One region of the Aeromonas popoffii genome, then DNA from elsewhere that is predicted to be linked to it. Evidence: riboswitches for the same ligand, from Rfam matches in the RefSeq annotation. Region 1 holds a riboswitch; the other holds the start of a gene.
What was found. A riboswitch is a leader RNA that binds a small molecule or an ion and turns the genes downstream of it on or off. The one in region 1 is predicted to bind lysine.
Positions count from the first base shown of each region.

Region 1 (7,477 bases):
GTGGCCGATCCCATCATTGCGCCGGTGGATATCGAGATCGACTGAGTCGTAAACAAACAAGAAGGGCGCCAGATTGGCGCCCTTCTCTCTTATCGCGGCCCGATCACTTGTAGGCCCGCCCTTCCAGATAGTGCTTGCGGCACAACGACACATAGCGATCGTTGCCACCGATTTCCACCTGCTCACCATCCCGCATCACCTGGCCAGCAGCGCTCACCCGGGAGTTCATGTGCGCCTTGTTGCCACACCAGCAGATGCTTTTCAGCTCTTCGAACTTGTCGGCAAGACAGAGCAGATGATAGGAGCCCGGGAACAGCTCCCCCCGAAAGTCGGTCTTGAGGCCGTAGGCCATCACGGGAATATCCTGCTCGTCGACGATGCGCGCCAGTTGGTAAACCTGCTCGCGGGTCAAGAACTGGGCCTCGTCGACGATGAACACATCGATACGCTTCTGGGCATGGCGCGCCTTCACCATCTCGAACAGATCGCAACTGTCACTGAACACATCCACCTTCAGCTCCAATCCCACCCGGGCACTGATCACCCCCACGCCGAAGCGGTCATCAATGGCCGGTGTCATGGCCAGGGGCTGCATGCCCCGCTCCAGATAATTGAAGTGGGCCTGGATGAGCTGGGTGGATTTGCCTGAATTCATGGTGGCAAATTTGTAGTGCAGTGAAGCCATGGTGTTGTTCCGAAACTGAATTTATGGGGCGCATGCTAACCAAAGCCCCTGCCAAAACCAAGGGGCCCGTGGGCCCCTTGTTCTATTTATGCCATAGCTAGCGCTCGATGGCGCCGAGCCTTGCGCAGATGATAACCGGAGAAGATCACAAACCAGAGCCCGCTGACAGTAAAGCCCGCCAGCACGGAATGCATCAGCCCCATGACCAGGTAACCGAGCGCAGCACCGAAGGCGATGGCCAGCGCATAGGGCAGCTGGGTCATCACGTGATCGATGTGATGGCACCCTGCCCCCGTGGCCGACAGGATACTGGTACTCGAGATGGGCGAGCTGTGATCGCCAAACACAGAGCCTGCCAGCACGGCAGCCAGCATGGGCAGCATCAGGCTGATATCACTGGCGGCCGCCATGTCACCGGCCAGCGGCAGCATGATACCGAAGGTGCCCCAGCTGGTGCCGGTGGCAAACGCCATGGCACAGGAGAGGATAAACACCACGGCTGGCAACACTTCGGTCGGCAGGTTGCCGTTGGCCATGGAGGCCAGGTACTTGCCGGTTTCCACGTCGCGTACCACGGCACCGATAGCCCAGGCGAACAGCAATATGTTGATGGCAGGCAGCATGGCCATGACCCCTTGTGGGGCGGCCTTAATCCAGTTATTCGCACCGAGCTTGAGGCGCATGGCCAGACCGATGGAGACCACCAGGCTGCACAGAGCGCCATAGACCAGAGAAGAACCGACGTTGGTATTCTCGAACGAGCCGAGCACGCTGAACGGCAGCCCTTGTTCGCTCAACGCGGCGGCGCCGGAGTGGATCATGAAATAGATGGTGGCAACGGTCAGGGTCAGGATCGGCAATACCATGTCGATCATGCCACCGTTGCTCTCTTCCGGGCTCTCCATATCCAGACCGATGGGGCGGCCCTTGGACTCATCCCACAGCTTGCCTGCCAGCGCCCACTCTTCGTGTTGACGCATGGGGCCGATATCGAGCTGGAACGCAATCACCACCAGCACCATGACCAGGGTGAACACCGCGTAGAGGTTCATCGGGATCATCTCGACAAAGGCAGAGATAGGGCTCTGATCTGTCAGACCGTGCGCCGCCATGATGCCGCCCACCAGGGCAATGATGTAGGCACCCCAGGAGGAGATGGGCATCAGTACGCAGACGGGCGCCGCGGTGGAGTCCAGCAGATAGGCCAGCTTGGCGCGGGAGATCTGGAAGCGGTCGGTGACCGGACGGCAGATGGCCCCCACCGACAGACTGTGGAAGAAGTCATCGATGAAGAAGGCAAACACCATCATGCCGGTGAGCGCCTTGGCCCCCTTACGGGTCTTGGCACGACGCTCAGCCCACTCGGCGAAAGCGCGGGTCGCACCGGAGACGCTCATCAGACTGATGAGGCCGCCCAGCAGCAGCATGAACAGGATCATGTTGACGTTGTCACTATTGAGTGCACCGTCGACCCAGAAGATCTTGAGCACAGTGTTCAACATGTAATGCAGGGAATCGAGCGGAGAAAACTGATTGAGCAACAGACTACCGGCAACAATACCAACGCCCAGCGACACCAGGACGCGGCGTGTGATAATCGCCAGAGCGACGGCCAGTAAAGGGGGAATGACAGACCAACCGGAGTCGGCGTAATGAATGATGTCCATGATCTCTTTACACCTAAAGACAGCAGGTGGAGATCTACCGAGAGGATAAAGAAACAAAACCCATGGGGAGGTTATACTCCTCAGCCCCTTCAGGTAGCGCTCCATAGTGGATGACTATGGCAGTCCTGCACCTGTTCGATGCAGAACCAGCAGCCCGGTATGATGGCCTGGCCACTTCGGCGCTGACTCCTTTCGTTGTGCATCACAGGCATCACCCTCCGCACAAGTACTTATAGGCAGCGCGCCTCTACTTAAAGGTATTCGGGGCACATTTTATCGCGCTGGCACGTTATAGCAAGTTTTTTGATTAAATCCCCATGCAGAGCGTTTAAAAATGGCGAAATGGTAGTCAAACGGTGCAATTATTTCGATTTTGTCGCTATTTTCATCTATTCAGAACTCAGTCGAGTATTATTTAGGTCAATATCGCTGGATCCTGCCTGAATCCGAAATAGCTCACTTAATTTTCATGCTGAATTTATTATTTCGCTTATCTTGACTTAATAGTAATCTGCCGTATAAATTACACAAAATTACTCTTTTTATTTAATTCACTCCTTTGCTCGCGTGGTGGACACTATGAACGAATTTTTGAAAGTACTGCTGAATATCCGTAGCTTGCGCGCAGCGTGCCGTGAGCTCACTCTGGAGCAATTGGAAGAGGGGATGGAAAAACTCTCTGCTATTGTTACCGAACGTCAGCAAGATGAATCCGCCGATCGTCAAGCCCGTGAAGAGCATCAGCGCAAGATTAACGAATATGCCGAAATGCTGAAAGCCGCCGGCATTGACCCTGCCGAACTGGTGGGAACCGTTGCCACTGAACCGGCCAAAGCCGCGAAAAGCAAGCGCGCCCCTCGCCCAGCCAAATATCGCTATCTGGATAACGGCGTTGAAAAAACCTGGACCGGTCAGGGCCGCATGCCGTCCGCGATTGCCAAGGCCGTTGCCGACGGTAAATCCGTCGAAGAATTTGCCATCTGATCAGATAAAATACCTCCAATAAAAAAACCTCGCACTGCGAGGTTTTTTTATGCCGGATGTCAGCTCATCAACTCCGTTCTGTCGCCTTGACCCAGAGCACTTCTGGCGTCGCGGTACAGGCCAGCAGATAGCGGGCTATGGTGAAGAACCAGTCACTCAGCCGGTTGATATAAGGCAGGATGGCGGGATTGATCTGCTCTGCACGGCTCAGACTCAGCAGCAGGCGCTCACAGCGACGGGTCAGGGTGCGCACTACATGGGCTTGCGCCGCTGCCCGGGAACCACTGGGCAAAATGAAATTGCGCAGCACGGGTAAATTGGCGCTGTAGTCATCAATTTGCCGCTCCAGTCGCAACGTCCACGCATTATTCACCTGCCAGATGGCCTCCTGCTGACCATCGCTGGAAAATGCCAGTTCACCACCCAGATCGAACAACTCTTGTTGTAACAATAACAGGTCGGCTAATAAGCCGGTTTCAGTGGCAGGAACCTCGGCAATGAGTAGACCTATATGAGAATTTAATTCATCAATATAACCATAGGTTTCCACCCGCATATCATCCTTGGCCAATTGCACACCATCGGCCAACCGGGTCATACCTTTATCACCCTGCCTTGTATATATTCTCATACCGACATCCTGTTAATAATGGGAACAATCATGGATTCGAGCCCGTTGAGCTTGATCTCATAGGCAAGGGCCAGCGTCTGGCCCAACGCGCCAGCGGGAAAGCCGGTACGGGCCATCCACACCAGATAGGGTTCAGGAATATCTATGATGCGCCGCCCCTGATATTTGCCGTAAGGCATCTTGTGGGTCAGGGTCAACAACACCCGCTCGTCAGACAGCCACTCCATATTAATCGATGTCCAAATATTTATGGGTCTGGATGGAGAGCCGCCAGTTACGGGCGATGCAGGTGGCCATCGCCAGCTGGGTGGCTCTGGGCTTCTGGCTGATAGGTTGCAGCGCAATCACCACGTCTGGGCGCAAGGTGGCGGTCGCCAGCAGGGCATCCAGCTCCTCGATATGGCGCTCAGTGGCCACTGGATGCTTGATCTCGTTGGCACGCTCAAGGGCAGATATCAGCACGGGCAGTCCCCCCTTCATACCAATCTTGGGCGAAACCGTGACCCAGGTATTGGCGTGGGTCTGGATCTCGCTGGTACCGCTGGTTTCGATCTGCACCTGATAGCCGGCTGCCAGCAAGGCACAGGAGAGCGCCTGCAAGTCATACAGACAAGGCTCACCCCCGGTGATCACCACATGCCGGGCCTGATAACCGAGCTGCTGGAAACTGGCCAGGATCTGCTCAGTGTTCATCTTGCTCCAACCATCGGATTCATTGGAACAGTCGAGCACCGCCTGAACCCCCACTTCACGAGCGGGATCGACAATCCAGGTATGACGGGTATCGCACCAGGGACAACCCACAGGGCAGCCTTGCAGGCGAACGAAAATGGCGGGCAGGCCGGTGAAGATGCCCTCCCCCTGAATGGTCTGGAATATCTCGTTGATTGGGTAGTGCATCTCGGTCACGGCTTGTTGCAAAAGTCGCGGATTATACCCCAAGCGAGGGCAAGACGCAGGCTCACAGTCCGCTTTTCTCGTACAGCCGAGCCATGATACCCGCCTTGTCGGCCAGATACAGGTTCAACCCCCGGCTACGCAGTTCACAGGCTGGACAGGTGCCACAACCATCGCCAGCGATGCCGTTGTAGCAAGTCAGCGTCTGCTGGCGCACCGTTTCCAGGTGACCATAGTGATCCGCCAGCGCCCAGGTTTCGGCCTTGTCGAGCCACATCAGCGGGGTATCGAAGCGAATGCCGCGACCCAGCCCCAGGGAGACCGCCTGATTGAGCGCCTTGACGAACTCGTCGCGACAGTCCGGGTAGCCGGAGAAATCGGTCTCGCACACCCCGGTGATCACCGATTCGGCGCCCACCTGGTAGGCATAGATGGAGGCCAGGGTCAGAAACAGTATGTTGCGACCCGGCACGAAGGTATTGGGCAGACCATTGTCCTGCAGCTCGCAGCTGATCGGAATGTCATCCCGGGTCAGGGCCGAGACCGCCAGTTCATTGAGCAGGGTCACGTCCATCACCTTGTGGGCGGCAATCCCAAGCGCACTGGCCAGTCGGCGAGCCGTCTCAATCTCCTCCCGATGGCGCTGGCCATAGTCAAAGGTAATGGCGTGCACCTCGTCATAATGGGCCAGAGCCTGCACCAGACAGGTGGTACTGTCCTGCCCACCACTGAATACCACGACGGCTTTTTTCACTTTTTCACTCCTTCAGGCAGTTCAAGTACGGCGACCTTGTGCAAAGTCATGCCACTGCCGGTTTAAATGGGTAAAGAGGTTCATCAGCGGAGCGAAGCGCGCGGGCTCACCCTCCCACTGGGATAACAGATGGTAGCCCGCCTCCAGGGTCGACAACGCCTCGGGAAACGGCTTCTTGCGAATGGAGTACTGGCCCGGTATGGCACCGAGCTTGATCCTGGGCAGCCGCAGCAGGGCCGGATTGCTGTGCAAGATGCGATACGCCTTGCGCCAGGTGCCATCGAGCAGCAAAAAGCAGACCTGACGGTACTCCCCCGCCTGGCGCAGTTGATCGCGCACCTGATCCAGCCCCAGCGCATGTTCGTCAGGCCAGAGCAGATAGCAGTGCACCTTGGGATCCGCCAGCAAGGCATTGAGCCAATGTGCCTCGGCAAAATCCTCCCCGACATGAATGCTGGCGCGGGTGAGGGAGGCGGCCAGCAGGGCTGCGGTCCCCTTGGGATGCCCCGCTTCGCTCGGATGCTGCAAAATATGGAGGGGAGCAAGATGAGACACCTGCTGAATATAATCACACAGACAGGCTTTGAGTGCTCTGGCGCAACGTGTACAGTATCGACTGTTCTTGTCGTTGGGCTGTTTCATGTCGTCAGAAAAATCAGGATTGCTCTGGGTCATCACGCTTTCACTCGCCAGCTTGTTGCTTTTCTTCACAGTACCGAATCATTTGCTCTCCTTCGAACGCGCCCTGATCGCCCAAGGCGAAGGGTGGCGCATCATAACAGGCAATCTGGCCCACACCAATTTATGGCACCTGCTGCTCAACCTGAGTGGCCTGTGCGTGATCTACAGCCTGTTTCGCGAATACCTGACGGGCTGCCGCCTGCCGGTATTGCTGCTGTTACTGGGGTGCGCGGTCGGTGTCGGCATCTGGTGGTTATGCCCGCAGACCCAGTGGTACATGGGGCTGTCGGGAGCCTTGCACGGCCTGTTCGTGTGGGGAGCCTTGCAGGACATACGCTATCGCCGCTATTCGGGCTGGCTGATGCTGTTGGGGGTGGTCATCAAGCTCGGAGTGGACTTCTACAGCGCAGGCGAGAGCCCGGCTTCTGCACTGATTGGTGCCCGGGTTCACATCGAATCACATCTGATTGGCTCGGTGGCGGGCCTGCTGCTCGGCCTGTTGCCGGTCAGTCTCGGCAGTCAGGCCATCAAGGAGTGATGGTGCCCAACACCAGGTTGCCTTGACAAAAAAGCAGGCCGGGGGTGTACCCGGCCTTCAAATCTTAACGCCCAGTCAGCTCCGCATTGATGCTGGACAACATGGCGGCGGGATCGTCTGCCTGGGTGATAGGGCGACCTATGACCAGATAGTCGGCGCCGGCTTGCGTCGCAGCCAGCGGCGTCATCACCCGGCGTTGATCCCCGGCCGCAGACCCGGTGGGGCGAATACCCGGGGTCACCAGCTTGAAGTCGGCGCCGAGCAAGGCCTTGAGATCACGAGCCTCATTGGCGGAGCAGACCACCCCATCCAGCCCGGCTGCCTTGGTCAATGTGGCGAGCCGGATCACCTGCTCGGCCGGGCTCACGTCCAGACCAAGCGGCGCCATGTCGGATTGCTCCATGCTGGTCAGCACTGTCACCCCAATAAGCAGCGGCGCCTTGTCGCCATAAGGCAGCAACGCCTCTCTGGCAGCACGCATCATTCGCTCGCCACCACTGGCATGGACGTTGACCATCCAGACTCCCAGCTCGGCACTGGCGGCCACGGCCTTGGCCACGGTATTGGGAATGTCGTGAAACTTCAGATCCAGAAACACATCAAATCCCTTGGCCACCAGCTGACGCACAAACTGGGGGCC
Region 1 is NZ_CP149129.1:1,686,425-1,693,901, reverse strand. It holds gene WJM78_RS08080 (flavohemoglobin expression-modulating QEGLA motif protein) at 1-45, shown strand, start outside; gene WJM78_RS08075 (thymidine kinase) at 104-685, opposite strand; gene WJM78_RS08070 (Na+/H+ antiporter NhaC family protein) at 772-2,352, opposite strand; lysine riboswitch at 2,439-2,610, opposite strand; gene WJM78_RS08065 (H-NS family nucleoid-associated regulatory protein) at 2,932-3,336, shown strand; gene WJM78_RS08060 (cob(I)yrinic acid a,c-diamide adenosyltransferase) at 3,404-3,967, opposite strand; gene WJM78_RS08055 (DUF3820 family protein) at 3,964-4,194, opposite strand; gene queE (7-carboxy-7-deazaguanine synthase QueE) at 4,196-4,867, opposite strand; gene queC (7-cyano-7-deazaguanine synthase QueC) at 4,929-5,618, opposite strand; gene WJM78_RS08040 (tRNA-uridine aminocarboxypropyltransferase) at 5,640-6,329, opposite strand; gene rrtA (rhombosortase) at 6,259-6,837, shown strand; gene pyrF (orotidine-5'-phosphate decarboxylase) at 6,902-7,477, opposite strand, start outside.

Region 2 (7,477 bases), 940 kb from region 1:
CCATTTTTTTTACGATTTTTTTCACTGCGCTGACACTCAGCTTGTTCAGCGCTACCTGACCGCCAAAAAAAGCCGCAAATGCGGCTCTTTTTCATATGGCAAACAGGGCGTTGTCGAACGCGGTACAGCCTCTTAGCGAGTCAGGCTCGGCGGCAAACAGACACCTATGCCACCCAGTCCGCAATACCCTTCCGGGTTCTTCTCCAGATATTGCTGATGGTAATCCTCCGCGTAATAGAAGGGCGCCAGCGGCAAGATGCGGGTGCTGATGGCGCGGCTGTCGCCACTGGCCATCATGGCCTGCTGATAGGCCGCCATGCTCTGCTGGGCGATGACCTGCTGGCTCTCGTCGGCATAGAAGATCACCGACCGGTACTGGGTGCCAATGTCACCGCCCTGGCGCATACCCTGGGCCGGATCATGCTGCTCCCAGAACAGCTTGAGAAGATCGCCGTAGCTGATCACCTTGGGATCAAATACCACCTGCACCGTCTCGGCATGGCCGGTCAGCCCGCTGCACACCTCTTTGTAGGTCGGATTCTGGGTAACACCGCCCTGATAGCCAGCTGCGGTGGAGTACACCCCGGGCTGTTGCCAAAACAGGCGCTCCACACCCCAGAAACAGCCCATGCCAAACCAGGCTACCGCCATCTCTTCAGGCCAGGGGCCCTGGGTCAGGTGGCCATTGACCGCATGTTGCTGGCCAATCACCATCGTCTCGCGGCGTCCCGGCAGCGCGTCTGCCGGTGAAATAATCTGTTCCATGAACCCTGTCCTTGTATAAAAACCTGTGCGATTGCACAGCTGACGAAAAGGAGTCTCGAAGATAACAGGTTATGAGCCGGGATCAACCAAGGCCGCAGCCACGCTGGGGTAGCGGCATCCTTCAGTGCCCGGCAATCGCCCGATGGGGTCCCTCATCCCCGGTCAGCCCAAATGGTGGCAAAAAACGTAAAAATCAATATTTAGTCTTGATTTGTGAATTTATTTTCATATATTGAGCCCATTGCTGTTTTTTTATGGAAGAAACCTCAAGTGCGTGAACGTGAACCCAGCCTGGTCTATGCCTTTCGGCAGTCTACCCCCTATGTCAACGTGCACAGAGGTGCCACCTTCGTGCTGATGATGGGCGGGGAAGCCATCTGCCACCCCAATTTTGCCAATATCGTCAGCGATATCGCCCTGCTACAGACCTTGGGTATTCGCCTGGTGCTGGTGTTTGGCTCACGCCCGCAAAATGATGAGGCGCTGGCTCGCGCCGGTATCGAGGCCCAGTACCACAGACGGATCCGGGTCACGGATGATGCCAGCTTCACCATCATCAAACAGGTGTGTGGCGGCCTGCAGTACGACATCACCGCCCAGCTCTCCATGGGGCTGGCCAACACCCCCATGCAGGGGGCGCGCATCAGCGTGGTGAGCGGCAACTTCGTCACCGCCCAGCCGCTGGGGGTAGATGATGGCATCGATTTTTGCCACAGCGGTCGGGTACGCCGCATCGACGTGGAGGGGATCACCCGCCAGCTGGATAAGAAGAGCCTGGTGCTCATCTCCCCCATCGGCTGCTCGGTCACCGGCGAGAGCTTCAACCTGAGCTCGGAAGAGGTCGCCCGCCGGGTGGCGGTGGATCTGAAAGCAGACAAGCTCATCTGTTTCAGCAGCACTCAAGGGGTAATGGACAGACATGGCGAGGCCATCTCCGAGCTCTTCCCCGAGCAGGCCGAAGAGCTGCTGGTGGAGCTGGAGCAAGCAGGGGAAGAGATGTCCGGTACCGCCCGCTACCTGCGCGCGGCCATTGCCTCCTGCCGTGGCGGCGTGCCCCGCTCCCATCTGGTGAGCTATCAGGATGATGGCGCCATGCTGCAAGAGCTGTTCAGCCGCGACGGCCTCGGTACCCAGATTGTACGGGAAAGTGCCGAGCGGGCCCGCGCCGCCACCATAGAAGATATCGGCGGCATTCTCGATCTCATCCGCCCGCTGGAGGAAGAAGGGATCCTGGTGCGCCGCTCCCGCGAGCAGCTGGAGATGGAGATCGACAAGTTCACCATCATAGAGCGCGACGGCCTCATCATCGGCTGCGCGGCGCTCTACTGCTTCATGGAAGAGGCGATGGCGGAGATGGCCTGCGTCGCCATTCACCCCGAGTATCGCAACTCAAACCGGGGGGATCAGCTGGTAGCCAAGGTGGCCGAGCGGGCCAAGCGGCTCGGCATTCGCCGTTTGTTCGTGCTCACCACCCGCTCCATTCACTGGTTCCGGGAACGGGGCTTCGATCCACTGGAGGTGGAAGACCTGCCGGTGGAACGGCAGCACTTCTACAACTGGCAGCGCCGCTCTAAAGTTTTGTCAAAGACCATTTCGTAAGTTATTGATCTTGTGTCGGGTTGTCGCCGATTGTTAACTTTTTCACAATCTCGATTGACAGTGCAATCCAGCGCAGGGTATTTCTAATTGTACTCCACCGCCTGCGGTGGAGCCAGAAGAGGAGCGCTGCCCAGGCAGCCCGAGGGAGGACGCCAGCGTCCGATGAACTTGGGTCAGGGGGTGCAGCGCCGAGACGAGTGAGGCAACTGGATACCTCAACGTCGGCTGCGGGGGCTGAATCCTCCGGGCTGTCATCGGTAGTGGTCATCCCCCACCGAGCCCCACAAGGGGCTGGTACGGGATGGGCTCTGCAGGTGGAGTGCTTCTGGCCGGGATAGCTTCTCTGATTCCTGCCATTTTCAGCCTCCTCCTCTCTTTTTGCCCGATGGATCCAGATTTTTCAATTAAGACAGGAGTAAGCAATGAGCCCGATCAATGTCGCCAAGTTTGGCGGAACCAGTGTCGCCAATGCCGCAGCCATGAACCATTGCGCCGACGTGGTGCTGGCCAATCCGGCCACCCGGGTGGTGGTCCTGAGCGCCAGCGCCGGTGTCACCAACCTGCTGGTGGCCCTGGCCCAGGGCGATCTGGACGAGGCTGGCCAAGAGGCTCAGCTGGCTAAACTGGCCGAGATCCAGCAGGCCATACTGACGGCGCTGGGCGACCCAAGCGATGTGAGTACCCTGATCCATGCCACCCTCAGCGAGATCCGCACCATGGCGCGCCAGGCCAGTCAGCACACGGATGCCGAGCTGGCCGATCGCCTCATCGCCTGCGGCGAGCAGATGTCCACCCGCCTCTTTCACGAGCTGCTGCGCCAGCGCGGCGTCAAGGCTCACTGGCAGGATATACGTCAGCTGATGCGCACCGACAGCCGCTTTGGCAAGGCGACCGTGGATCTCGCCGCCACCCGCATCCTCTGCCAGCAGGCGTTGGCCCCCCTGCTCGGCGACAGCCTCATCATCACCCAGGGCTTCATCGGCTCGGATGCCGACGGTCGCACCACCACCTTGGGTCGGGGCGGTTCCGATTACAGCGCAGCACTGCTTGCCGAAGCGCTGGATGCGAGCAGCATAGAGATCTGGACCGACGTGCCCGGTATCTACACCACGGATCCGCGCCTCGTCACCCGCGCCCGCCCCATCCCCGAAATAAGCTTCGTCGAGGCGGCCGAGATGGCCACCTTCGGCGCCAAGGTACTGCACCCGGCCACCCTGCAGCCTGCGGTACGCCAGGACATACCCGTGTTTGTCGGCTCGGCCAAGGATCCGGCGGCCGGCGGCACCTGGATCCGTGCCAGCACCCGCACCAGCCCGCTGTTTCGCGCCGTGGCCCTGCGCCGCCAGCAGGTGCTGGTCACCCTGCATAGCCTCAACATGTTCCACGCCTATGGCTTCCTGGCCGAGGTGTTTGGCATCCTGGCCCGTCACCGCATCTCGGTGGATCTCATCACCACGTCGGAGGTGAACGTGTCGCTGACCCTGGATCACACCGGCAGCCAGAGCAACGGCGAACCCATGCTCAGTGACAAGGTGCTGGCCGAGCTGGGTCAGCTGTGCAAGGTAAAGGTCGAAACCGGGCTGGCCCTGGTGGCACTCATCGGCAACCGCATGAGCGAGGCGGCCGGGGTGGGCAGCCAGGTCTTTGACGCCATCCGCGAGCACAATATCCGTATGATCTGTTACGGCGCCAGCACCCATAACCTCTGCTTCCTGGTCAAGGAAGAGGAGGCTGGCCACATCGTCAACCGCCTCCACCAGGAGCTGCTCGACTGAGCCAGCCAGGATTTGACACTGCATAAATGAGGGGCACCCAGGGTGCCCCTCATTGCGTTGCTACGAGTGTCATTGACCTAGATACCCGCGCCCGCTTAGACCACCAGGGTGGGCACCGGCAGCAGACAGGCGCAGATCTCCTCGCGCAGGCCAGCAAGCCGGGCCAGCAGCGCCGCCTGGTCGAGCCCGGCTTCGTCAGGCCCCAAGTTGTCCACCAGCTCGGCGAAGTGCTCGGTCACCGCCCGCTCCAGCCAGTCGAGCCGACGCAGGGTGAGCGGGCCGCAGCTCTTGCCGCTGAGATCATCCTGGATGTCGAGCCTGTGGCTGCGATACATGTCGCGCCACCAGTTGGCGGCGAGCGCCGCGTCGCTGGCCAGTGCCGAGCTCCACTCCCCCTGCAAGCCCTGCAAGCGGGCCAGCACGGGGGCGCTGGCGCCCTCCCGTGTCAGGTATTGCAGCTCGCGCTGCACCCAACTCAGGCAGAGGCCGCGCCAGTAGCGAAACTGCGGCAGAGGGTCCGGCTCGTCGAGCCAGAGGCCCGAGAGAGTGCGGGTCTCCAGCCGCTCGGGCACATGAAACTGGGGATCGGCGAGACCGTTTGAGTTGAATTCATGATGGGGATCGAACGGCCACATGTAGCCAAAGTCGAACACGGTGATCTGCTGGCCATCGTCGAGCAGGTTGCCCGGGCTCGGATCCCAGTCAAACCAGCCCCAGTGGGCAAGCTCGGCCTGCACCGCCAGCATCTGAGCCAGATTGCGCTCGTTGAGATCATGCACAGGCACGCCCCGCAGCCAGGGGGAGATAAGCAACCCGGCCCGGGCCGAACCAAAGCAGGTACAGACCACATTGGAGAGAATGGTGGGGTGCAGCTCGCGCAGGGCCTCTATCTCGCGCCGCCGCTCCAGCTCGGTCAGGAAGGCGGTCTTGCCATCGACGTTGGCCACCAGGGAGTCGTGCCGGCGCCGTTTCAGGCACCAGTGATGTCCGTCCACCTTGAGGTGAAACACCTCGGCGGTGAGGCCGTGACGATACACCTTGAGCACGGTGGGATGATCCGCCTTGAGTCTCACCAGCTGCGCCAGTGGCAAGGGGCAATCCCGCTCGCGCCCAATCCGGATCTCCTCCTTGCTCTCCAACATGCGGAGCAATCTTGCCTGACGTGCCGCTACCTTGGGATTCATACATGCACCTCCATCATTATTGAGAGACTAAGCAGTAAGGCAGGCACAGACCAGAGGCAAAGCGTCATGATGACGCTTTCATCACACAATGAGTGTGACCGTCCGATCCGGATCACAGTTTGCATGGCTTCATGGTCACGACATATTCATTGTCTTGTCATTAAATTGACAACAAGGAACAAGCCCCCCACCATCGGGTCAAATTAAATGCAGCAGCCAGTTGCCGTCATCACTCGCTCAAAGGATGAGCTCATATGAAAGTCCCCCCTTCAGCACGCTTGTCAGCCAGGGTACCCAGCCTGCCCTCTCTGCTGCTTGGCGTGCTGGCCGCGCTGCTGCTGCTGACCCTGATACTGCCGCTGATTAATCCCGGCAGCTGGCTAGGTCGGGCCCAGCCGCTGGTACTGGGGCCTGCCGATCAGCCGATTGCCACCCTCACCCGTCACGCCCTGCTCTACAAGAGCGACAGCCGAGGCCTCTACCTGGTGGTGCGCAGCCAGTGGCAGTTGCAGGGGCCGCTGCAGGAAGGGGACAGGGTTCGGGTGGAGTTGCTCAACGAACGGGGGGAGCGGATCGATCAACTGAATCAAGCGGTATACAAGCGGCAGGTGTGCAGCGAAACCCGCTGTACCCTGGATCTCAACAGCACACTAAGGGCGCCAGACGATGCCCTATCCAGCCGCTATCAGCTGCGGATCGGCCTGCTGCTGGCGGATCGCCCCGAGAGTGCCGACTTCAGCCAGATCCTGCAGACCCTGCCGGAGCAGGGCTTCAACCTCAGCTACCTCTTCACCAGTCTGGTGCTGGTGCTGGCCCTGAGCGCCGCCGTGCTCAGAACCGTGCTGCCCCGCCTCAGACGCAGCTTGCGCTGGCGGATCATCGGCAGCCTGCTGCTCGGCAACCTCACCTTCGTGCTACTGCACGGCTTCGTGGTGTTCAAACTGGGGGAGTTTCTGCTCTGGTCAGGCTTTCGGCCCGAGCACTACTACCTCGCCTGGGGCAGCATGGTGCTGGGCTGGAGCCTGTGTGCACTGGCGGGTTTCAATCTCTACATGGGGCTGGTCTTTACCGCACTTTCCGGAATCGGTTTGCTCGCCAACTTCATGAAAATTGCCATCTACGGGGTGCCGCTGGGCGGGGACGATCTCGGTAACCTGCTGGCGCTGCTGCGTATCCTGTTGGGGCAACATCCCGTGTTGCCAGTGCTGGGCGCCAGCCTGCTGCTGTTTCTCTGCTGGCGTTTCGCCCTGTCACGCTGGATCCTGCGCACCGCCGCCGCCACCGCCGCCTTCTTTGCTCTGTGTGTATTCGCTACCCAGACCGGCAACAAGCTGCTGGGAGCCAACATTCGCTACGTGGACAGGGCGGTCAACTATCACAGGGACATCATACGGGCCGGCCCTGGCCTCTACCTGTTCAATCTGGTGGACGAGATGCTGCAAAATGGCAGCGTGTTTCGCTACCCCTTGCAGATCAATGAGCTCACTCCCCAGCTCAGCCATGCGAGCGAGGTGCAACCCCCCCGCTTCGATCTGGTGATAGTGCTGCAGTACGAGTCGCTCTGGCTCGGTTGGCAGGGCAAGATCTGCGCCCCACCCCCTACCCTGAGCCTGCCCGCCAGCGTGCAGCAGTGGCACAAGACCATCCACTCTCCCACCACGGGCGGCATGACGGTGCTGGCCGAATTCGAGATGAACACGGGCCTGCCGGTGGGCCTGCTCAGGCAAGGGGTCGTGCCTTACTACTACCTCTCCGAGCAGGTGCCCGGCCTTGCGCAAAGTGCCAAGCAAAGTGGCTACAAGACCCTGTTTGCCCACCCCTATGTGGAGAAGTTCTGGGGCCGCGCCAAAGCGATCCCGGCCCTTGGTTACGAGGAGCGCTGGTTCGATAGCCACTTCACCACGCTCGAACATAAAGGGCTCTATATCTCGGATGATGCCCTGATCGATCACCTGCTCAAGCGCAGCGAACAGGATAACCAGCCATTGTTTGCCTATGCGGTCACCATGCAGGGCCATGGCCCCTTCGACGGGGATCGCTATCAGGCCCAACAACTCGACAAGGCCTGCCCTGATCAGAGCGCAGCAGAGCGCCAGCTGCTCAACACCTACTACACGGGCGTGGTGGATGCCATGGCCTCGCTGGAGCGGCTGC
Region 2 is NZ_CP149129.1:2,626,128-2,633,604, forward strand. It holds gene msrA (peptide-methionine (S)-S-oxide reductase MsrA) at 133-765, opposite strand; gene argA (amino-acid N-acetyltransferase) at 1,036-2,364, shown strand; lysine riboswitch at 2,473-2,697, shown strand; gene lysC (lysine-sensitive aspartokinase 3) at 2,787-4,139, shown strand; gene WJM78_RS12000 (hypothetical protein) at 4,235-5,323, opposite strand; gene WJM78_RS12005 (LTA synthase family protein) at 5,578-7,477, shown strand, end outside.
Region 2: it holds a riboswitch for lysine, as region 1 does, so the genes downstream of both, lysC (lysine-sensitive aspartokinase 3) here and WJM78_RS08070 (Na+/H+ antiporter NhaC family protein) in region 1, are expected to answer to the same signal.